DNA from 4 places in the Herbaspirillum sp. SJZ099 genome. Region 4 is predicted to be linked to each of the others. Evidence: predicted binding sites of a transcription regulator. Region 4 holds the regulator's gene; each other region holds the start of a gene.
What was found. The regulator LexA, encoded in region 4, represses DNA repair genes until DNA is damaged. The targets are predictions, from matches to a motif close to ACTGTATNNNNATACAGT.
Positions count from the first base shown of each region.

Region 1: FB597_RS17190 (PA0069 family radical SAM protein) is a predicted target of LexA. The motif match lies at 1,877-1,894, and genes of this name have one in related genera.
Region 2: FB597_RS03640 (ATP-dependent helicase) is a predicted target of LexA. The motif match lies at 3,528-3,545, and genes of this name have one in related genera.
Region 3: recA (recombinase RecA) is a predicted target of LexA. The motif match lies at 1,713-1,730, and genes of this name have one in related genera.

Region 1 is NZ_VIUO01000009.1:72,492-78,117, forward strand. It holds gene FB597_RS17185 (leucine-rich repeat-containing protein kinase family protein) at 1-450, opposite strand, end outside; gene FB597_RS17190 (PA0069 family radical SAM protein) at 595-1,860, opposite strand; gene FB597_RS17195 (sigma-54-dependent Fis family transcriptional regulator) at 2,079-4,082, shown strand; gene FB597_RS17200 (DUF779 domain-containing protein) at 4,088-4,462, opposite strand; gene adh (aldehyde dehydrogenase) at 4,541-5,626, opposite strand, start outside.
Region 2 is NZ_VIUO01000001.1:850,133-855,758, reverse strand. It holds gene argE (acetylornithine deacetylase) at 1-1,163, opposite strand, end outside; gene lolD (lipoprotein-releasing ABC transporter ATP-binding protein LolD) at 1,261-1,974, opposite strand; gene FB597_RS03645 (lipoprotein-releasing ABC transporter permease subunit) at 1,967-3,232, opposite strand; gene FB597_RS03640 (ATP-dependent helicase) at 3,581-5,626, shown strand, end outside.
Region 3 is NZ_VIUO01000003.1:129,426-135,051, reverse strand. It holds gene FB597_RS08490 (sodium:solute symporter family protein) at 1-588, opposite strand, end outside; partial or broken gene FB597_RS08485 (tetratricopeptide repeat protein) at 743-1,336, opposite strand; gene recA (recombinase RecA) at 1,844-2,893, shown strand; gene recX (recombination regulator RecX) at 3,168-3,635, shown strand; gene sucC (ADP-forming succinate--CoA ligase subunit beta) at 4,122-5,282, shown strand; gene sucD (succinate--CoA ligase subunit alpha) at 5,383-5,626, shown strand, end outside.
Region 4 is NZ_VIUO01000006.1:175,288-180,913, forward strand. It holds gene FB597_RS14540 (replicative DNA helicase) at 132-1,586, opposite strand; gene rplI (50S ribosomal protein L9) at 1,791-2,243, opposite strand; gene rpsR (30S ribosomal protein S18) at 2,270-2,554, opposite strand; gene priB (primosomal replication protein N) at 2,597-2,890, opposite strand; gene rpsF (30S ribosomal protein S6) at 2,915-3,280, opposite strand; gene lexA (transcriptional repressor LexA) at 3,575-4,231, shown strand; gene FB597_RS14570 (tetratricopeptide repeat protein) at 4,443-5,626, shown strand, end outside.

The DNA of each region.
Region 1 (5,626 bases), on a different contig from region 4:
GCGGCAGTTCGCCATCTCCGATGGCAGAGAACGCAGGCGATTGCCCGCCAGCATCAACTTCTGCAGCCGCGTGCAATGGCCGATTTCAGGGGGCAAGGCCTCGATGCGATTGTCGGTCAGCACCAGCCAGCGCAACGCCGCGGGCAACGCCGCTCCCGGCACGCGGCCGATGCGGTTGGCCTTGAAACCGATCATCTCCAGGCGCGCGCAGCGGCCCAGCACGGCAGGCAGTTCGGTGAACGCATTGTCGGAGCAAAAGATGATGCGCAGCTGATGCAAGCGCGGCAAGTCGTCCGGCAAGGCACTGAGCTGGTTGCCGCTGAGGTCGAGAATCTCAAGCGTATCGGCGAGATTGAAAATCTCGCGCGGAAATTCGCGCAGCCCGCAAGACAGCGAAAGCCGTTTGATGCCGGCCAGCGCCCCGCTGCGTAATTGTTCAAGGGTATGCATGCCGCCTGCCCGCCAAAAGAAAGCGCGCAGTGTATCAGGGACGGCGAACATCCCGGCCCCTGGGCCATGCAGGTCCTTGGAACGCATGCCATCACCAGGTCAATCAGCCAATGGACCAATAGGCCAATAGAAGCGAAATGCGCGCTAGAACAAATCCAACTGCCCCGAACCTGTAGCGGCCTGCTGCCGCGCCGTCGGCGCCACCAGCGGCCGCCGGAACTGGCTGGCGTCGAGCGTGGCGAAGGCGCGGTTACGGTGCGTCAAACCCAGCCGCCGGCTGGCTTTCTCGAAACGTTGTTGCAGCAGGTCGGCCCAGGCGCCGACTCCGCGCATGCGGGTGGCGAAATTGGCGTCATAATCCTTGCCGCCGCGCATGTCCTGGATACGGTTCATCACGCGCGCGGCGCGCTCCGGGAAGTGCGCCTGCAACCATTGCCGGAACAACGGGCTCACCTCCCACGGCAGGCGCAGCACGATGTAGCCGGCCTGCCCGGCGCCGGCCTCGATGGCCGCTTCCATCACGCGTTCAAGGTCCGGTTCGGTAATGAACGGGATCACCGGCGCGATCGAGACGCTGACCGGAATGCCCGCCTCGGCCAACGTCCGGATCACCCGCAGGCGCCGCATGGGGCTGGCCGCCCGCGGTTCCAGCGTGCGCGCGATGGCCGGGTCCAGCGTGGTGATGGTGACGGCGGCGATGGCCTGGCGCTTGGCCGCCATCGCCGCCAGTAAATCGATGTCGCGCTCGATGAGCGAAGACTTGGTGATCAGCGCCACCGGATTGCCCCAGTCATGCAGCACCTGCAGCACGCGCCGGGTCAGTTTCAGTTCACGCTCGATCGGCTGGTAGGCGTCGGTATTGATGCCGACCGTGATGGTGTCGGGCACATAGGATGGCCGCGCCAGTTCGCGCAGCAGCAGCTCCGGCGCGTTGGTCTTGGCAAACAGGCGGCTTTCGAAGTCCAGCCCCGGCGACAGGCCCAGATAGCTGTGCGACGGCCGCGCGAAGCAATAGATGCAGCCGTGCTCGCAGCCGCGATAGGGATTGAGCGACAGGCTGAACGGCAAATCGGGCGAGCTGTTGCGGCTGATGATGGACTTCGCCGTTTCTTCGGTGACAATGGTTTTCAGGGGCGCAGGTTCGTCCGCGTCGTCCATATCGTCAGCCCCTTCCCGCTCCCTTGCCTGAGCCATCGCCTGCCAGCCATCGTCGAACGCCTCCCGGCTGACCGATTCATAGCGCCCGCGCAGATTGGTCACGGCGCCGCGGCCCTTGCGCGCAACCTGGCTGGGATGGATGTAGGACTCGGGCGTCAACGTCGGATCGTCGTCGGCCGGCGCCTGGGGTTGTTCCGGGAAGGGAGCGGCGATGCCTTCTGGAAACCTGGGAAACCTGGAGGATTTGGACATGATGGAGGCATGAGATACTGTGTTTATATACAGTATTTTGCACCCTGCCATCCCGGCCTGCAAACCCTGTTTCAATTTTCCCTTGCCGGCCGGCCATATCGGCGGCGCAAGGGGGAGGCAAGCGCGAATTAATCGGTTATGCTTGGCCCACCTCGCTTCCCAATCCATAAGAAATCGAACAGGGAGGATCAGGACCTCGGGTCCCAAAGGAGACAACGATGCAACACCAGGCAAACCGGCCGGATGCCGGCACGTCCCTGCTGAGCAATACCCCTGTGCTGCAGCCTGCGGCCGACAATCAATTGCTCGACCTGCAAACCATCGCGCGTTCGCACCAGCGCAGTTCCGCTTATGGCATCACCCGCCAGCAGCGCCCCGACCTGGAGACGCTCTCGCGCCCCGACCTGGCGCTCACGCTGGAGTCCAACCATACCCTGTTCGGCCATGCGCGGCCGGTGATGGAAACGCTCTACGACCAGATCCGCAATACCCACAGCATGGTGATCCTCTCGGATGCCAGCGGCACCATCCTTCATACGCTGGGCGACAGCGACTTCCTGGCCAAGGCCGACCGGGTGGCGCTGGGCGCCGGCGGACGCTGGTCGGAACAGTTGCGCGGCACCAATGCCATCGGCACCGCCTTGTTCGAACAGAAGCCGACCACCGTGCATGCGCAAGAGCATTACCTCGACGCCAACCGCTTCCTGACCTGCTCGGCCGCGCCTATCTTCGACCACCAGGGCAAGGTGCTGGGCGTACTGGACGTCTCCGGCGAATGCGGCAGCTTCCACAAGCACACCATGGCGCTGGTGCGCATGTCGGCGCAGATGATCGAAAACCACCTGCTGACCGGCAGCTTCCCCGATTGCATCACCGTGCATTTCCACAGCCGCCCGGAATTCGTCGGCACGCTGGTCGAAGGCATCGCCAGCTTCACCCTGGGCGGGCGCTTCCTGGCGGCCAACCGCAGCGCGCTGTTCCAGCTCGGGCTGCCGCTGGGGGCGTTGCAATCGCATACCTTCAGCTCGCTGTTCGGCGTGCCGGTGTCGATGCTCTCCGACCACTACCGCAAGGCCATGCCGGGCTTGTTGGCGCTGTATCTGCACAACGGCATCCAGATCCATGCGCGCGCCGAGATGCGGCTGCAGGAACAGCACTTCCAGAGCGCGCGCGATGCGCTCGCCGAGCCGGCGCGAACGGCAACATCCGCGCCGCCTGCGCAACGGATAACGCCGGCCGCGCCGGGGCCGGACTTGCAGTCGCTCGACACCGGCGACGCGCAGATGCGCAATGTCATCGACAAGCTGCGCAAGGCGATCGGCCGCGACATCCCCATCCTCATTACCGGCCAGACCGGCACCGGCAAGGAATGGCTGGCCCAGGCCATCCACCAGGAAATGCTGCGCCGGCAACCGGCGCATGGCGCGCATGCGGGCATCGCCCCCTTCGTGGCGGTGAACTGTTCGGCCATCCCCGAGCACCTGATCGAGGCCGAGCTGTTCGGCTACGACGACGGCGCCTTCACCGGCGCGCGGCGCAAAGGGGCCGTGGGCAAGATCGCGCAGGCGCATGGCGGCACGCTGTTCCTGGATGAGATCGGCGACATGCCGCTGGCGCTGCAGGCACGCCTGCTGCGCGTGCTGCAGGAACGCGCGGTGATGCCGCTGGGCAGCAACCGCCTGATTCCGGTGGCGTTCGCGCTGGTCTGCGCCACCAACCGTCCCTTGCGCGACATGGCGGCCAGCCATGCCTTCCGCGAAGACCTGTACTACCGCATCAACGGCTTGCAGGTGCGGTTGCCGGCCTTGCGCGAGCGCAGCGACCTGGCGCAGCTCGTCGACCATATCCTCGCGCGCGAATCCGCAGGGCAAGCGCCGCAACTGGCTGCCGAGGTGCGGCATCTGCTGCTGTCCCACCGGTGGCCGGGCAACCTGCGCCAATTAAGCAACCTGATACGCACCGCACTGGCCATGGCAGACGGCGAACGATGCGTCACGCTGCAGCACCTGCCTGACGACTTCCTCGAAGAGGCCGGCGCCCTTCCCGGCCGCGCCACGCCAATGCCCATGTCGGCGCCGGCGGCCTTGTCATTGCAAGACAACGAATGGTCGGCCATCGAGCGCGCCCTGCAGGCGCATGCCGGCAACGTCAGCGCCGCGGCCAAGGCGCTGGGCATTTCGCGCAACACCATCTACCGGCGCATCAAGACGCGCGGAGGTTGAATCGGTCAACGGCTGGCCAACGGCGGCAAGGCGTCGAACTCCTCGTCGGTAAATAGCCGAGAACGGGTCAGGAAGCGCTTGCCGCTGCCATTGTCCAGCGAGAACATGCCGCCGTTGCCGTTGACCACGTCGATGATCAGTTGGGTGTGCTTCCAATATTCGTACTGGTCGGCGCCGATGTAGAACGGTACGCCGTCGAGTTCGCCCAGATGCACGTCGGTGTCGCCCAGCGTGAACTCGCCGGCGGGGTAGCACATCGGCGCGCTGCCGTCGCAGCAGCCGCCGGACTGGAAGAAAATCAGCTCGCCGTGGCGTCGCTTCAGGTCGCGCAGCAACCCGATCGCCGCCTCGGTCGCCTTCACGCGTTCCGGTGCCTGCATGGCCGTCTCCATGTTCTTGTCCCTGCCGTGAAAAACGGCGCCGGCCGCAGCCCGGCGCCGTCGCCCATATCGCCAGCCTCAGAAGAAGCCGAGCGCCTTCGGGCTGTAGCTCACCAGCAGGTTCTTGGTTTGCTGGTAATGGTCGAGCATCATCTTGTGGTTCTCGCGGCCGATGCCGGACTGCTTGTAGCCGCCGAACGCGGCATGCGCCGGATACAGGTGGTAGCAGTTGGTCCACACGCGGCCGGCCTGGATCTCGCGGCCCATGCGGAAAGCGCGCGTGCCGTCGCGCGTCCACAGGCCGGCGCCCAGGCCATAGAGCGTGTCGTTGGCGATCGCCAGCGCCTCCTCCTCGTCCTTGAAGGTCGTCACCGACACCACCGGGCCGAAGATCTCTTCCTGGAAGATGCGCATCTTGTTATGGCCCTGGAACACGGTGGGCTTGACGTAATAGCCCGCGCCCAGGTCCCCGCCCAGTTCTTCGCGCCCGCCGCCGGCCAGCACCTTGGCGCCTTCCTGCTTGCCGATGTCGATATAGGAAAGGATCTTCTCCAGTTGCTCTTGCGACGCCTGCGCGCCGATCATGGTGCCCTTGTCGAGCGGATTGCCCTGCTTGATGGCGGCCACGCGTTTGAGGGCCCGTTCGATGAAGCGCTCATAGATCGACTCCTGCACCAGCACGCGCGAGGGGCAGGTGCAGACTTCGCCCTGGTTCAACGCGAACATGGCGAAACCTTCCAGCGCCTTGTCGAAGAACGCGTCGTCCTTGTCCAGCACATCGGCGAAGAAGATATTGGGCGACTTTCCGCCCAGTTCCAGCGTCACCGGGATCAGGTTTTGCGAAGCGTATTGCATGATCAGGCGGCCGGTGGTGGTTTCGCCGGTGAAGGCGATCTTGGCGATGCGCTTGTTGGAGGCCAGCGGCTTGCCGGCTTCCACGCCGAAGCCCTGCACCACGTTGAGCACGCCCGGCGGGATCAGGTCCTGTATCAGTTCCAGCAGCACCATGATCGAGGCCGGCGTCTGCTCGGCCGGCTTCAATACCACGCAGTTGCCGGCAGCCAGCGCCGGCGCCAGTTTCCACACCGCCATCAGGATCGGGAAATTCCACGGGATGATCTGCCCGACCACGCCCAGCGGCTCATGGAAGTGGTAGGCGTAGGT
Region 2 (5,626 bases), on a different contig from region 4:
TCCAGCGACTTGCCCAGCTTGCGCAGGAACTGCTCGCAATGATCCAGCTGCGCCAGCGTCACGAACTCGTTGGGCTTGTGCGCATTGTCGATGCTGCCGGGGCCGCACACGATGGTGGGAATGCCGATCTGCTGGAACAGGCCGGCTTCGGTGCCGTAGGCCACCTTGCGCGTCTGGCGGTCGCCGGTCAGCGTGCGCACCAGCTCGGTGATCGCCGCCTGCTCGGCCGCCTCCAGCGCCGGGCTGCCGGCGAAATTGTCGATCTCGATGCGGGCGTCGGCGAACTCCGCCTTCATCTTCGGCAACAACACGTCGCGCACGTAGACATCGATCTGCGCCTGGATATCGGCCACCGTCATGCCCGGCAGGTTGCGGAACTCGTAGGTGAACTCGCACAGCTCGGGAATGGTGTTGACCGCGATGCCGCCGCGGATCTGGTTGGTGGTCATGGTGGTAAACGGCACGTCGAAGAACTGGTCGTACGGGCCGTTGGCCTTGTAGGCGTCGGCGAAGTCGCGGATGGCGCAGATCATGCGCGCGGCGTATTCGATGGCGTTGCAGCCCTGCGGCGTGAGCGACGAGTGGGCCGACTTGCCGTGTACCTTGCAGGCGAACACGTTGATGCCCTTGTGCGCCACCACCACGTTCATGCTGGTGGGCTCGCCCACCACGCAGCCGTCGACCTTGATGCCGCGCTTGACGATTTCTTCCAGCATCGCCGGCGCGCCGATGCAGCCGATTTCTTCATCATATGAGAACGCCAGGTGCAGCGGCTTGGTGCGCGGCATGGCCAGGAACTCCGGCGTGAGCGCCATGGCCGTGGCGATGAAGCCCTTCATGTCGCAACTGCCGCGCGCGTACAGGGCGCCGTCCTTCTCGACCAGCTTGAACGGGTCGGTGTCCCATTTCTGTCCGTCCACCGGCACCACGTCGGTATGCCCGGACAGGACGATGCCGCCCTGGGTCGCGCCCGCATTGGCGCCGGCCGTGGCCGGCAGCGTGGCGAACAGGTTGGCCTTGGTCTTTTCCTTGTTATGGGCGAACCAGGGCTTGATGCCCTGCTGCTCCAGGTTGTCGCGCAAGGCGGCGATCAGTTCAAGATTGGAATTGCGGCTGGTAGTGTCGAAACCGACCAGTGTTTCCAGCCATTGTCGCTTATTCATTTGGTATTACTCCCTTTCAAAACAGGTACGCGGCAGGCGCCCGCTGGGCCCCGCCGCCACCGATGCAGCCATGCAGCCATGCAGCCATGCAGCAAGCTTACTCCGTAATCGGCCCGGCCTGCTGCAGGCCGTTTTCCGACAATCTCAGGACCCGCCCGCAACGCGCGGCCAGGTCGCTGTCATGGGTCACGATCACGAAGGCCGTGCCCAGCGTCTGCGACAGTTCGAGCATCAGCTCAAAGGTCTTGTCGGCGGTGGCGCGGTCGAGGTTGCCGGTGGGCTCATCGGCCAGCACGCAGGCCGGATGCGTCACCAGGGCGCGCGCCAGCGCCACGCGCTGGCGTTCGCCGCCGGAGAGCTCGCCCGGCACGTGCGACACGCGCTGCTCCAGGCCGACCCGGGCCAGGATCTCGCGCGCCTGCTGCTGCGCCTGGTCGCGCTTGACGCGGCGGATCATCAGCGGCATGGCGACGTTATCCAGCGCCGAGAATTCCGGCAGCAGGTGGTGGAACTGGTAGACGAAACCCAGCGACTTGTTGCGCAGCTCGCCGCGCGCCGACTCGCCCAGGCTGGCGAAATCCCGGCCCTGCAGCACGACCGAGCCGGTGGATGGCGTATCCAGCCCGCCCAGCAGATGCAGCAAGGTCGACTTGCCGGAACCCGAGGCGCCGACGATGGCCACCTGCTCGCCATGACGCACATCGATGTCGATGCCGGCCAGCACCTTCACCGAATATTTGCCCTGGGTGAAGGTCTTGCCCAGGCCGCGCGCGGCCAGTACCACTTGGTTGTTGTCCATTGCCTTATTCATAACGCAGGGCCTCCGCCGGTTTGACGCGGGACGCGGCCCAGCTCGGATACAGCGTCGCCAGGAAGGCCAATACCACCGCCACGCCGCCGATGGTGTAGACATCGGACCAGATCAGGTCGGAAGGCAACTCGGAGATCACGTAAATGCTCTTGGGCAGGAACTGCACGTGGAGCGCGCGTTCGATGGCCGGCACCACGACGTCGATGTTGAGCGCCACCGCCACGCCCAGGCCGACGCCGATGGCCGTGCCGATCAGCCCCACCAGCGCCCCCTGGATGACGAAGATCTTCATGATGGAACCGGGCGAAGCGCCCAGCGTGCGCAGGATGGCGATGTCGGCCTGCTTGTCGGTCACCGTCATCACCAGCGTGGACACCAGGTTGAAGGCCGCCACCGCAATGATCAGCGTCAGGATGATGAACATCATGCGCTTCTCGGTCTTGACCGCCGCGAACCAGTTGCTGTTTTGCTGCGACCAGTCGCGCAGGTAGAGGTCGCCGGTCAGCGTCGAGGCCAGTTGCTGGGTCACCTGCGGCGCCTGCAGCATGTCGCGGATGCGCAGCCGCACGCCGGTCGGGGCATCGAGACGGAACAGGGTTTCCGCGTCCTGGATATGGATGAAGGCCAGCGAAGAGTCGAACTCATAGTGTCCGGCCTCGAAGATGCCGCCCACCGTGAATTGCTTCAGGCGCGGCAACACCCCGGCCGGCGTCACCTGCCCTTGCGGCGCGATCAGCGTCACCTTGTCGCCGATGCCCACGCGCAAGCCGCGCGCCAGCTCGCCGCCCAGGACAATATTGAATTCACCGGGCTTGAGCGAGGCGAAACTGCCCTGCTTGATCTGCTTGGCGACATCGGAAACCTTGGGCTCCTCTTCCGGCAGCACGCCGCGCACCAGGACGCCGCGCACATTGTCATCGCGCGTCATCATCGCCTGCGCCGCCACGTAGGGTGCGGCGCCCTGCACTTCCTTGTTCTGGAAGGTCTGCTTGGCCACCGCTTGCCAGTCGCGCATGGCGCCGGAAGCGTCGAATACCTCGATGTGCGCCAGCACCGACAGCATGCGATCGCGCACTTCCTTCTGGAAACCGTTCATGACCGACAGCACCACGATCAGCGCGGCCACGCCCAGCGCGATGCCGGCCATGGAAATCAGGGAAATGAAGGAAATGAAACTGTTGCGGCCGCTGCGCTTGCCAGCGCGCGTATAGCGGATGCCGACCAACCATTCGAACGGCAGGTTTTTTATTAGACTCAAAATTGCTCCGAGAGAAGGCTGAATCAAAAGCGCGGCCAATCATGTCCCCATCACGACAGATAGCGGCGCATTTCGACAGGCGAAGCGCGAAGTTTGCCACAGAATGGGCCAGACGGCCCACCCCGGTCACACGTTCGCTGCCGTGCCGGGATAGAGCCCGGCTTTGCCCATAGGTTCTCGGCGACATGAAGTCTTACATTTGCGGCAAGCGCCGCGGCCATCCCAAAACACGTTCCATTCCGGCAACTTCTGCCGCGCATTTTGCCACGGCGCCGCATCCGATATTGCGCACGGAACTGGTTATATATACAGTGCAAAGCTTTAAGCAACACCAACCCCGCCACCCCGATGCCGCCAGATCCAGCCGCCGCCCTTGATACCGCCGCGCCCGCCGCCGATGCCCGCCACGCCCTCTTTGCCAAGCTCAACGAGCAACAGCGCGCCGCGGTAGAACATGGCGGCAAGCTGCCGCCCGCCCGGCATGATCCGTTGCTGATCGTGGCCGGCGCCGGTTCCGGCAAGACCAGCACGCTGGCGCACCGGGTCGCCAGACTGGTGCTGGATGGCGCCGATCCGCAACGCATCCTGCTGCTGACCTTTTCGCGCCGCGCCGCCGCCGACATGGGCCGGCGCGTCGGCCAGGCGATCGGGCAGGCGCTGCAACTGCCGCCGTCGGCGCAGCCGCCGCAGTTGCCGTGGTCGGGCACCTTCCATGCGATCGGCGCGCGCCTGCTGCGCGACTATGCGGCGCAAATCGGCCTGGAAAAAGATTTCACCATCCAGGACCGCGGCGACTCGGAAGACCTGATGGGCCTGCTGCGCCATGAGATGGGGCTGACGGCCACCGACAAGCGCTTCCCGCTGAAGGCCACCTGCCTGGCCATCTATTCGCGCGCGGTCAACACCCGCGAAAATCTCGGCACGGTGCTGCACACGCAATTCCCCTGGTGCCGCGAATGGGAGGCCCAACTGGCCGAACTGTTCTCTGCCTACGTCGACGCCAAGGAACGGCAGCACGTGCTGGACTATGACGACCTGCTGCTGTTCTGGGCCGACATGCTGTCCGACGCCGAGCTGGCGCGTCATGCGGGTGAACGCTTCGACCATGTGCTGGTGGACGAATACCAGGATACCAACCGCCTGCAGGCCGAGATCCTGAAGCGCATGAAACCCGACGGCGCCGGCGTCACGGCCGTGGGCGACGACGCCCAATCGATCTACTCCTTCCGCGGCGCCACGGTGCGCAACATCCTCGACTTCCCCGCGCTGTTCTCGCGCCCGGCGCGCATCGTCACGCTGGAGCGCAACTACCGCTCGACCCAGCCGATCCTGGCGGCTTCCAACGCCGTCATCGCCGAGGCTCCCGAACGCCACCACAAGAACCTGTGGAGCGACCGGGCCTCCTCGCAAAAGCCGCAACTGGTGCTGATCCCGGACGAAGTGGAACAGGCGCGCTGGATTGCCAACCGGGTGCTGGCGCACCGCGAACAGGGCCTGACGCTGAAGTCGCAGGCGGTGCTGTTTCGCACCGCCACGCACAGCGCGGCGCTGGAGCTGGAACTGGCCCGCCGCAACATCCCTTTCCTGAAATTCGGCGGCTTGAAGTTCCTCGAAAGCACCCACATCAAGGACCTGCTTTCGCTGCTGCGCCTGGCCCACAACCCCAACGGCCGCATGGCGGGCTTTCGTGCGCTGCAGTTGATCGCCGGCATCGGCCCGGCCACCGCCAGGAAGGCGCTGGACCTGATGGCCGCCGCCGACGACCCGGCCGCCGCCCTGCTCGACTTCGCCCCGCCGGCCAATGCGGCGCTGGAGTGGCAGGCCTTCGCCGACACCTATGCGCTGATGCGCCATGCATCCACGCCATGGCCGGACGATCTCCATGCCGCGCGCGACTGGTACCTGCCGCAACTGGAACGCAAGTACGATGACGCCGGCGCCCGCAGCGCCGATATCGAACAGCTGGCCGCACTGGCCGGCGGCTATGCCTCGCGCGAGAAGTTCCTGACCGAACTGACGCTGGATCCGCCCGAGGCCAGCAGCGACTATGCGGAACCGCCCTACCGCGACGAGGACTACCTGACGCTGTCCACCATCCACTCCGCCAAGGGCCAGGAATGGCGCTCGGTGCATGTGCTCAACGTGGTGGACGGCTGCATCCCGTCGGATCTGGCCACCGGCAACGACGCCGAGATCGCCGAAGAGCGCCGCCTGCTGTACGTAGCCATGACACGCGCCAAGGAATACCTGCACCTAGTAGTGCCGCAGCGCTTCTACGTCACCCAGCAGACGCCGCAAGGCGACCGCCACGTCAACGCCATCCGCAGCCGTTTCATCACGCCGCGCATGCTGCCGCACTTCGAAGACAGCCTGTGGCTCTCGGCCGAAACCAAC
Region 3 (5,626 bases), on a different contig from region 4:
CAGCACCGCGCCGTAAGCCACCGGCGGCACCGGGACCGTGGTGTGCTTGGCCGACAGCCAGACCACCGGGATCAGGTAGGCGAACAGGATGATGATGTATTGGGCCACCTGGGTCCAGGTGATGGCGCGCATGCCGCCGAGGAAGGAGCACACCAGGATGCTGGCCAGGCCGAGGAAGATGCCGATCGAGAAATCGATGCCGGTGAAGCGCGAGGTGATCAGGCCCACGCCGTAGATCTGCGCCACCACGTAGGTGAAGGAAATCAGGATGGTGGCGGCCACGGCCAGGATGCGGATCGGCGTGCCGCCGAATTTTCCCGGATAGCGCGCGGCCAGGAAGTCGGCGATGGTGTATTGGCCGAACTTGCGCAGGTAAGGGGCGATCAGCAGTGCCACCAGGCAGTAGCCGCCGGTCCAGCCGAGGATATAGGCCAGGCCGTCGAAACCTTGCAGGTAGAGTCCGCCGGCCAGGCTGATGAAGGTGGCGGCCGAGATCCAGTCGGCGGCGGTGGCCATGCCGTTGAACAGGGGCGGCACGCGGCGCCCGGCGACGTAGTATTCGGGCACGTCCGAGGTGCGGCAGACCACGCCCCACCAGCCGGCTGCGGCGGGCCGAGGGAATGATTTCGGAGGACATGGTCAGCGCCGCCAGCGCGCCGTCCTGGTTGCCCTGCGCCTCGTCGATCTGCGCCAGCAGGTCATAGGCGGCGATGAACTGCTTGTTCTGGGCGAGCACTTCCTCGACCGTCTTGCGCGCATCATCCAGCTGGCCGGCCACGATATTGCAGCGCGCCAGGCCGAGCTTGGCCCACACCAGGTCGTCGCGCATGGCCAGGGCCTGCGCATACACCTCGCGCGCTTCGTCGATGCGGCGCTGGTCGACCAGCAGCGTGCCCTTGGTCTTCATGATTTCGACGATCCACTTGGGCGCGGCCTTGAGCACGTTGTCGCATTCGGCGATGGCGCCGGCGAAATCCTTGCGCTTCATCTTTTCGGTCACCGGCAGCATGGCGTGTTGCTTTTCCAGCAGGCGATCGACGCGTTCGGCGATGCGGCTGGCGGTGAGCGGCTTGAGCATGTAGGCGTCGGGCTGGAACTCGGCGGCGCTGGCTACCAGGTTGTAGCCGCTTTCGGCGGTCACCATGATGAACATGGAGGTCGGCGAAAGCATGTTCTGGGTACGGAAGAACTCCAGCAATTGCTGGCCGTTGCTTTCCTTGTTCAGGTTGTAGTCGCAGATGATGAGGTCGTAAGTGCCGGCCTGGACGAAACGGATCGCCTCGTCAGGCGTGGCGGCTTGATCCACTTTGGTCACGCCGAGTTGGCCGAGGTGCATCCGGATGTTCTGGCGCATCGTCGGCATGTCGTCGATGATCAGGCAGCGCAAGGCGCTGATATGGCTAAAGGGCACTAAACTCATGACAACAATCTAAAACAGTCTCTATCTCGTTATATTGCAAGCCTGCAATGTATATCAAGCCGGCATGCGCCCGTCGCAAGGTTAGGGGCGAAAACGGCATCCATTTCTGGAACACATGTCACTCCTGTTGTGAAATGTGTTCCAGGAAAAACGCGAGTTTGACGGTTTTTGCTTTTGCTTGCAGTACTTGTGTCGCATTTCTGCGGCCAATCCTCCCGATCTTTTATAATCGGCCCCTCGACCGCGGGGATCGGCCTTCGTCCCCCGGGTGACAAAAAAGCTTGCGCGAATCACTGTTTTTTTATACAGTACTGCTTCATGAGTGCAGCGACACAGAATTGACCGGTGCGCAGTTTCCGGCGCACTGAAGAGATACGTCCTGCAGTAGACACCTTCTTCACGACCTTTTGCCGAAAGAGATTTATGGACGACAAAAAAGCTGCAAACAACTCTGAAAAGGGCAAGGCGCTTGCCGCCGCATTGGCGCAGATCGAAAAGCAATTCGGCAAGGGCTCCGTGATGCGCATGGAAGACGGCGCCGTCGCCGAGGAAGTCCAGGTCTTTTCGACCGGCTCCCTGGGGCTGGACATCGCATTGGGCGTCGGCGGCCTGCCGCGCGGCCGTGTCGTCGAGATTTACGGCCCGGAATCCTCGGGTAAAACCACGCTGACGCTGCAAGCCATTGCCGAAATGCAAAAACTGGGCGGCACCTGCGCCTTCATCGATGCCGAACACGCGCTGGATGTCACCTACGCGCAAAAGCTGGGCGTCAACCTGCACGACTTGCTGATCTCGCAACCCGACACCGGCGAGCAGGCCCTTGAGATTACCGACGCACTGGTGCGCTCGGGCGCGGTCGACCTGATCGTGGTCGACTCGGTTGCGGCGCTGACCCCCAAGGCCGAAATCGAAGGCGACATGGGCGACTCCCTGCCCGGCCTGCAGGCCCGCCTGATGTCGCAGGCATTGCGCAAGCTGACCGGCAGCATCAACCGCACCAATACCACCGTCATCTTCATCAACCAGATCCGCATGAAGATCGGCGTCATGTTCGGCAATCCGGAAACCACCACCGGCGGCAATGCGCTCAAGTTCTATGCATCCGTGCGCCTGGATATCCGCCGCACCGGTTCGATCAAGTCCGGCGACGAAGTCATCGGCAGCGAAACCAAGGTCAAGGTCGTCAAGAACAAGGTGGCCCCGCCGTTCCGCGAAGCCCACTTCGATATCCTGTATGGCGAAGGCACCTCGCGCGAAGGCGAAATCCTCGATCTCGGTTCCGAGCACAAGGTGGTGGAAAAATCCGGCGCCTGGTACAGCTACAACGGCGAACGTATCGGCCAGGGCAAGGACAATGCGCGCAACTTCCTGAAGGAACACCCGGAACTGGCGCGTGAAATTGAAAACAAGGTGCGCATCGCGCTCGGCGTGCCGCAACTGGCCAACGGCGAGGCCGAAGTCCAGGCATCGTAATCCGCAAGAACCTGCCGTCGTGGGCGCCATGCTCTTATCGGCGTACTAGTATGGCCGGGGCAGCGGCAAGGGATGCCTCTCCCGTCGTTGCTGTCCCGGTAGTTGTCGCCGTTGCCGGCGTTGTATGGTGTTATTTGCGATGCCGGCGATGGTTGGTGTTTCTGTCGTTGCTGTTTTGCAGTATCCGTTTTGCCTGCATGTCCGCATGCGTTCAGCGTTTTTGACGTATGCAGTCACAGTTTCATCCGCCTCATAGCCCGTGTAGTCGAACGTCATGCCTAGACCGCCGATCAGCCTGAAAGCACGGGCGCTCAAATATCTCTCTTCACGTGAGCATAGTCGCCTGGAACTTGCGCGTAAGCTGACCCCTTACGCGCAAGAGGGCGATGATGTCGAAGCCTTGCTCAACTGGCTCGAACAATCCCGTTTCCTTTCCGCAGAGCGTTTTTCCGAATCCCTGGTGCACCGGCGCGCGGCGCGTTATGGCAACAATCGCATCTTGTCCGAGCTGCAAAGTCACGGCATCGAAGGCGAGGCGCTGTCCGAGCTGAAATCCGGCCTGGCTGAAGACGAAGGGATCCGTGCGGCCCAGGTACTGCGGCGCAAATTCAGCGAGCCGCCGGTCGATGCCGAGTCTCGCGCCAAGCGTATGCGTTTTTTGCAGCAGCGGGGTTTTTCCCACCGCAGCATCCGTGAAGCGCTCAATACCGCCTGGTCGGATGACGACGGGCCGGATGCCTGATTAAGGTGCGAGCGCCATGGCGTCGTTCGGCTGATGCCTCCCCGGTAGCGATTGAAAGGCTCAGGCGCAGGTCTTTATCGGCAAGGTTAGCGCTACCATCCCTCAGCACCCCTGCCCTGTGCTAGAATTCGGAAGTTTTTGCTGCGGCGCGGTAGCCGATAAATGTCGATTATTGCTGTTTTCTTGAAAGCGGCGGGTCGATGTAAGGCTGGCGACAGCAGGGAAGACGGATAATGCGGATCGCTCCGGTGCATGCCGGCGAGATGCGAATATCAGAGACCAACTCATGCAGACGGCATGCACATGCCCAATTTTACGAATCCTTTCGCAACCCGCGCAGCTCATGTCTGCGCCAGTTCTCGTCCGGCAACGGATGCGACGCCCGCCTGCGGGTTGCGGTCTGCTTTCTCGTCAGCCGGCATTGCGCCGATGACGGAATTTCAATCCGGCAAGTTTTATTCAATTAGTGTCTAAAGGGAAGCTCCCATGAAAATCCATGAGTATCAGGGTAAAGAAATCCTGCGCCAGTTTGGCGTAACCGTTCCGCGCGGCGTTCCTTGCATGTCGGTCGACGAAGTCGAAGCGGCAGCCAAGAGCCTGGGCGGCTCGGTTTGGGTCGTGAAGGCACAGATCCACGCCGGCGGTCGCGGCAAGGGTGGCGGCGTGAAGGTGGCCAAGTCCATCGAACAGGTCAAGGAATACGCCAACCAGATCATGGGCATGCAGCTGGTCACGCACCAGACCGGTCCTGAAGGCCAGAAGGTTCGCCGCCTGCTGATCGAAGAAGGCGCCGACATCAAGAAGGAACTGTACGTTTCCCTGGTGACCGATCGCGTCAGCCAGAAGGTCGTGCTGATGGCTTCCAGCGAAGGCGGCATGGACATCGAGGAAGTTGCCCACAGCAACCCGGAAAAAATCCACAACGTGATCATCGATCCAGTCACCGGCCTGACCGATGCCGACGCCGATGACGTGGCCGCCAAGATCGGCGTGCCGGCCGCTTCCATCCCCGAAGCGCGCAAGAACCTGCAAGGCCTGTACAAGGCTTACTGGGAAACCGACGCTTCCCTGGCCGAAATCAACCCGCTGATCCTGACCGGCGACGGCAAGGTCATCGCCCTGGACGCCAAGTTCAACTTCGACTCCAACGCCCTGTTCCGCCATCCGGAAATCGTCGCCTACCGCGACCTGGACGAAGAAGATCCGGCTGAAGTCGAGGCTTCCAAGTTCGACCTGGCCTACATCTCGCTGGACGGCAACATCGGCTGCCTGGTCAACGGCGCCGGCCTGGCCATGGCGACCATGGACACCATCAAGCTGTTCGGCGGCGAACCGGCCAACTTCCTGGACGTGGGCGGCGGCGCCACCACCGAGAAGGTCACCGAAGCCTTCAAGATCATGCTGAAGAACCCGGGCCTGAAGGCCATCCTGGTCAACATCTTCGGCGGCATCATGCGCTGTGACGTGATCGCCGAAGGCGTGATCGCCGCATCCAAGGCGGTTTCGCTGAAGGTGCCTCTGGTGGTGCGCATGAAGGGCACCAACGAAGAGATCGGCAAGAAGCTGCTGGCTGAATCCGGTTTGCCGATCATCTCGGCCGACTCGATGGAAGAAGCCGCGCAAAAGGTCGTGGCTGCAGCCAAGTAAGTAACCCAACACGAAAGCCCGCGCCGGCAAAGTCCGGAGCCAGAAAACAGATTGCGCACCGACCGAAGCCGGGCGCGGGCATCACAGTCAAGGAAGAGAAATGTCGATCCTCATCAACAAAGACACCAAGGTCATTACCCAAGGCATCACTGGCAAGACCGGCCAGTTCCACACCCGCATGTGCCGCGACTACGCAAACGGCAAGAACGCGTTCGTCGCCGGCGTGAACCCGAAGAAGGCCGGTGAAGACTTCGAAGGCATCCCCATCTACGCCAACGTGACCGACGCCAAGAAGGCCACCGGCGCTACCGTCTCGGTGATCTACGTGCCGCCTGCCGGCGCCG
Region 4 (5,626 bases):
AAAACCGCCCTGCCCGTCTTGCGCGCCGAACCGACCGGCTCCGCGCCTTACTTACACGACACGAGCGGCAAAAAAGCCGCTCGTGGTTCCCTCATGGCCACAGGCATTGCGCGCGGCCGAAAAATGGTCCATCAATCGCCGCCGTAAGGCTGGGCCAGATTACCGATGTAATTGTCGTACTTGGTATACATGCCCAGGAATGACAGGCGGATACTGCCGATGGGCCCGTTACGCTGCTTGCCGATGATGATTTCCGCCGTCCCCTTGTCGGGCGAGTCCGGATTGTAAACCTCATCCCGGTAAATGAACAAAATCACGTCGGCATCCTGCTCGATGGCGCCGGATTCGCGCAAGTCGGACATCACGGGGCGCTTGTTGGGGCGTTGCTCCAGCGAACGGTTCAGCTGCGACAGCGCGATCACCGGGCAATTGAGTTCCTTGGCCAGGCCCTTCAGGCTACGCGAGATTTCCGAGATTTCCGATGCGCGGTTCTCCGAGGAGCTGCCGCCATTGCCGGACATCAGTTGCAGGTAGTCGATGATGATCAGGCCCAGCTTGCCGCACTGGCGCGCCAGGCGACGCGAACGCGCGCGCAATTCGATCGGGCTCAGGGCCGGCGTTTCGTCGATGTAGAACTGGGCATCGTTCATCTTCTGGATGGCGTGCGTCAGGCGGGGCCAGTCCTCGTCCAGCAGACGGCCGGTACGCAGGCGGTGCTGGTCCAGGCGGCCGACCGAGCCCAGCATACGCATGGCCAGCTGGGCGCCGCCCATTTCCATCGAGAACACCGCCACCGGCAGGCCGCTGTCGATGGCAACGTTTTCGCCGATGTTGATAGAAAATGCCGTCTTGCCCATCGAAGGACGTCCCGCGACGATGATCAGGTCGCCCGGCTGCAGGCCGGAGGTCATCTTGTCGAGGTCGATGAAGCCGGTCGGCACCCCGGTGATGTCGCTGGAATTGTCGCGGTTGTACAGTTCATCGATGCGCTCGACCACTTGCGTCAGCAAGGGCTGGATTTCCATGAAACCCTGCGAGCCGCGCGAACCTTCTTCAGCGATGGCGAAAATCTTGGATTCGGCCTCGTCCAGCATCTGCTTGACGTCCTTGCCCTGCGGATTGAAGGCATTGCCGGAAATCTCGTCGGCCACCGTGATGAGTTTGCGCAGGATGCCGCGGTCGCGCACGATCTCGGCGTAGCGGCGGATATTGGCTGCCGACGGCGTGTTCTGCGCCAGCGCATTGAGGTAGACCAGGCCGCCCACTTCTTCTGCCTTGCCGCTGGTCGACAAGGCTTCGTAGACGGTAATGACGTCAGCCGGCTTGGTGCTGTTGATCAGCTTGACGATATGTTCGAAGATGATGCGGTGGTCGTAACGATAGAAATCGTCAGCGCTGACGAAATCGGCGATACGGTCCCACGCCGCGTTGTCCAGCAGCAAACCGCCGAGCACCGATTGTTCGGACTCGATCGAATGCGGCGGCACGCGTAGCGAATCGACCTCGGGATCAGAGGAATCTCTGGGGCCGCGGAACGATGGAAAGGAGTCTTTCTTGGCGCGGGATGATTCTTTCATGGCGCGCATTATAACCTGCTATGGGAGTTGGCCGTTTCAGGCTGGAGGCAAATCGCAGCCCATATCTTGCGCGGTCATTTCCGTTTCCCGGGCTGGACCGCTCCGGCCTCGGGATAAGGCCGGCAACGCTTGCGCCCTGATGCCGGGCGGCAATAAAAAAGCCAGGCGAACCCGGCTTTCTTATTGCAAATTGAATTGCAGCGAATGCAATGCTTACGCTTGCTCGCCCTTCACGTTGATGGTCACATCGACCACCACGTCGGTGTGCAGGGCAACTGCAACCGGGTGCTCGCCAACGATCTTCAACGGACCGTTAGGCAGGCGAACCTGCGCCTTTTCGACGGCGAAGCCTTGCTTGCCCAGCGCTTCGGCGATGTCGAAGTTGGTGACCGAACCGAACAGACGGCCATCGACGCCCGCCTTTTGCGAGATTTCGATGGTGGCACCGTTGAGCTTTTCGCCTTGGGCTTGGGCTGCTGCCAGCTTTTCAGCGGCGGCCTTTTCCAGGTCGGCGCGCTTGGCTTCGAATTCAGCGATGGCTGCATCGGTAGCGCGGCGGGCCTTGCGTTGCGGGATCAGGAAGTTGCGCGCGAAACCGTCCTTGACGCGCACGACATCGCCCAGACCACCGAGATTAACGATTTTTTCCAACAGAATGACTTGCATGTTTTTCTCCTATTTCTCGGCGGCGATTACGCGTTGTGCAGATCGGTGTACGGCAGCAGGGCCAGGTAGCGGGCACGCTTGATCGCGGTATCCACCTGACGCTGGTAGTGGGCCTTGGTGCCGGTCAGGCGTGCCGGCATGATCTTGCCGTTTTCCTGAACGAAGTCCTTCAGGGTGTCCACGTCCTTGTAATCGACCTGTTCAACGCCAGCGGCGGTGAAACGGCAGAATTTCTTGCGCTTGAACAGCGGGTTTTGCTGTTGGCGCTTGTTTTTCAGTTTGCTTTTATCGAACTTTTTACCGAATGCCATGGTTTGGCTCCTGTATCTAAATTGGGTAATGTCTGTGTCGGATCAACCGACGGGATCAAAATCAACGATGTGAAACACGACGCTCTTGCTGTTGCGATTCCTGCGGGCCAGAAAGCCGGTGAATTGGAACATGGCTCCCAGCGCTGCCTTATTGAGTCGACCGGAGATTTCCCCGGCGGCCATGGCCGCGATGTCGAACTCCACCAAGCGCTTGATCCCCGCTTCCATCTGCTCCGACTGGTGCTGCAACCTGGCAGTCACAATCGGGATGCCGGCCGGCGTATAACGCAACACATCACGTTCGGCCAGGCTGGCGATGACTTGAAGCTGGTTCACTCTCCGCTATGAATCGCTGCGCAATCAGGCTGCGGGTGCTTCGGTGCGGCTCTTGGCTGCGTCTTCCTTTTGCACTGCCTTCAGGATCGGAGAAGGACCGGTTTCGGCCTTCTTCATCTTGACGGTCAGGTGGCGCAGGACGGCATCGTTAAACTTGAAGCCGGTTTCGATTTCGGCCAGCGTTTCGCTGTCGACTTCGATGTTCAGGCAGACGTAGTGTGCCTTGGCCAGCTTCTGGATCTGGTAGGCCAGTTGACGACGACCCCAATCTTCGACACGGTGCACCTTGCCGCCGCGGGTGGTGACGATGCCCTTGTAACGCTCGATCATCGCAGGCACTTGCTCGCTTTGGTCCGGGTGGACGATAAATACGATTTCATAATGACGCATGTAGACTCCTTTTGGACTATTGACAAAACGCCCACCCCGGCGTCAAGACGAGTGTGGGAAGAGGAAAGCCGGCAATCATACAAGATATCCGGCCAAACAGCAATCCAGGCAAGGATTGGGCGAGGCCTGGCGGCGACAACCCGGCTCCGCCGCCCCGCCTTCCTTCTATATATATGCGCATGCGAAGCGATATCGGCCGCATTGCCCCATGTTGCCGTTGACACAAAGATGGCAACTGTATAAAAATACAGACTGTTCATACAAACAGCCTTCCTTCCCGGAAAGGCATTCCACATGCTCAAGCTCACCGCGCGCCAGGAACAGATCCTCAACCTGATCAAGAACGCCATCGAAAACACCGGCTTCCCCCCCACGCGCGCCGAGATCGCCTCGGAACTGGGCTTTCGCTCCGCCAATGCGGCTGAAGAACACCTGCAGGCCCTGGCCCGCAAGGGCGCCATTGAAATCTCCCCCGGCACCTCCCGCGGCATCCGGCTGCGGGAGTCCGGGGTCGCAGCCGGCCTGCCAGGCAACCGCCAGATGGCGCTGCCCCATCCGGCCCTGATGCAATTGAGCCTGCCGCTGGTGGGCCGCGTCGCAGCCGGTTCGCCCATCCTCGCGCAAGAGCATGTGGAAAAAACCTACCAGGTAGATCCCGCCCTGTTTTCAGGCAAACCCGACTACCTGCTGAAGGTGCGCGGCATGTCCATGCGCGATGCCGGCATCCTCGATGGCGACCTGCTCGCAGTCAAGAAGGCCGACCAGGCGCGCAACGGCCAAATCGTCGTTGCCCGTCTGGCCGACGACGTCACCGTCAAGCGCTACCAGAAATCCGGCAACACCATTACCTTGCTGCCCGAGAATCCCGACTTCGCCCCCATCCTCATCGACCAGAACGATGAAGACTTCGCGCTTGAAGGGCTCGCCGTAGGATTGCTGCGCAGCTGGTAAGCCATTCATTCCCGCCGCCCCGCCCATCGCTATCGCTTCGTTTGGCCTGCCACGCCGGCCAGGCAAAACGAAGCTTGAGTCTGAGCAAAAACGCCCTGTTTCGCTTTCTGTTCGCACTTTCATCCAGCTGCGTAGCCACATATCATGCCTAGCTGTCGCATTCCGCCTTCGTCTTCGCGAACGGTACTGATCCATCTAGCAAGGAAATTTGATGTCTACGCGCAAGGGCCACTCAAAAGCCTCCCCATCACCATCGAAATATCAGTTGCAAGACCTGCTTGACGTTCGCGCCAGCCTTGACCTGCTGGAAGCGCGCAAGCCTGGCGAAGCCCGGCAAAAATGCGATGCAGTGCTCAAGCGCGCGCCCAATCTGATCTTCGCCCACAATGCCCGCGGATTGATTGCGATACAAGAATACGATTACGCGCTGGGAGAAAAATGGCTGAGAAAGGCCATGGAGGGCGATCCAAGCAACGCGGAATATGCCACCAGCCTGGCAAATTGCGTCCTCAAACAGGAGCGCGTCGATGAGGCGATCGAGCTTTTCGAACGCGCCATCGCCTGCGACCCTGACAATCGCGATGCCCGCATCGGCCTGGCCAATGCCCTGCATGAAAAGAACGACCCCGAAGCGACAATTGCCTATTTTGAAGATGCAGTAGCGCGCGAACCCAGCGCGCCGGGGCCCCTGAGCCACTTGGGACGGGCGCTGATTGACGCCAAACGCTTGAACGAAGCAGTATCGACGATCATGAAGTCGCTCGAACTGCAGATCAGTTTCGCCCCCGCACATACCGCACTGGGCGAAGCCTTCTATGCCATGAACATGTACAAGGAGGCTGTCGAGTCGCACAAGACCTCCTTGCTGCTGGACCCAACGGACAGCTACGCGCATTACAAGATCGCAGATGCCTACCTGAAGCTCGATGAGGTCGACAAGGCGCATGAGCATTACCGGCGCGTCATCGAACTGCTGCCCAACGATGCCAACAGTTATGCCAAATTAGCCGTCAGCCTCGCAAATACACAAGATCGCGTCGAGGAGGCACTGGCCCTGTTCAACAAAGCGCTCGAACTCGATCCGCGCCATGCCCTGACTTACAACAACATCGGCGCCATCATGCATGACCATGGACGCCGCGAAGAAGCCATCCCGTACTTCAGGAAGGCACTGGAACTCAAGCCGAACTACTCGACCGCCATGCACAACCTGGCACTCAGCCAGCTCTTGCAAGGCAACCTGAAAGAAGGCTGGGCAAACCACGAAAGCCGCCTGGTCACGCGCGAACGGGCCGATGTCTATCGCGTGGTGCACAAGCTGTTCAAGATCATCCCCAAATGGGATGGCGTCTCCTCGCTCAAGGGCAAGCGCATCTTCTTGATGCACGAACAAGG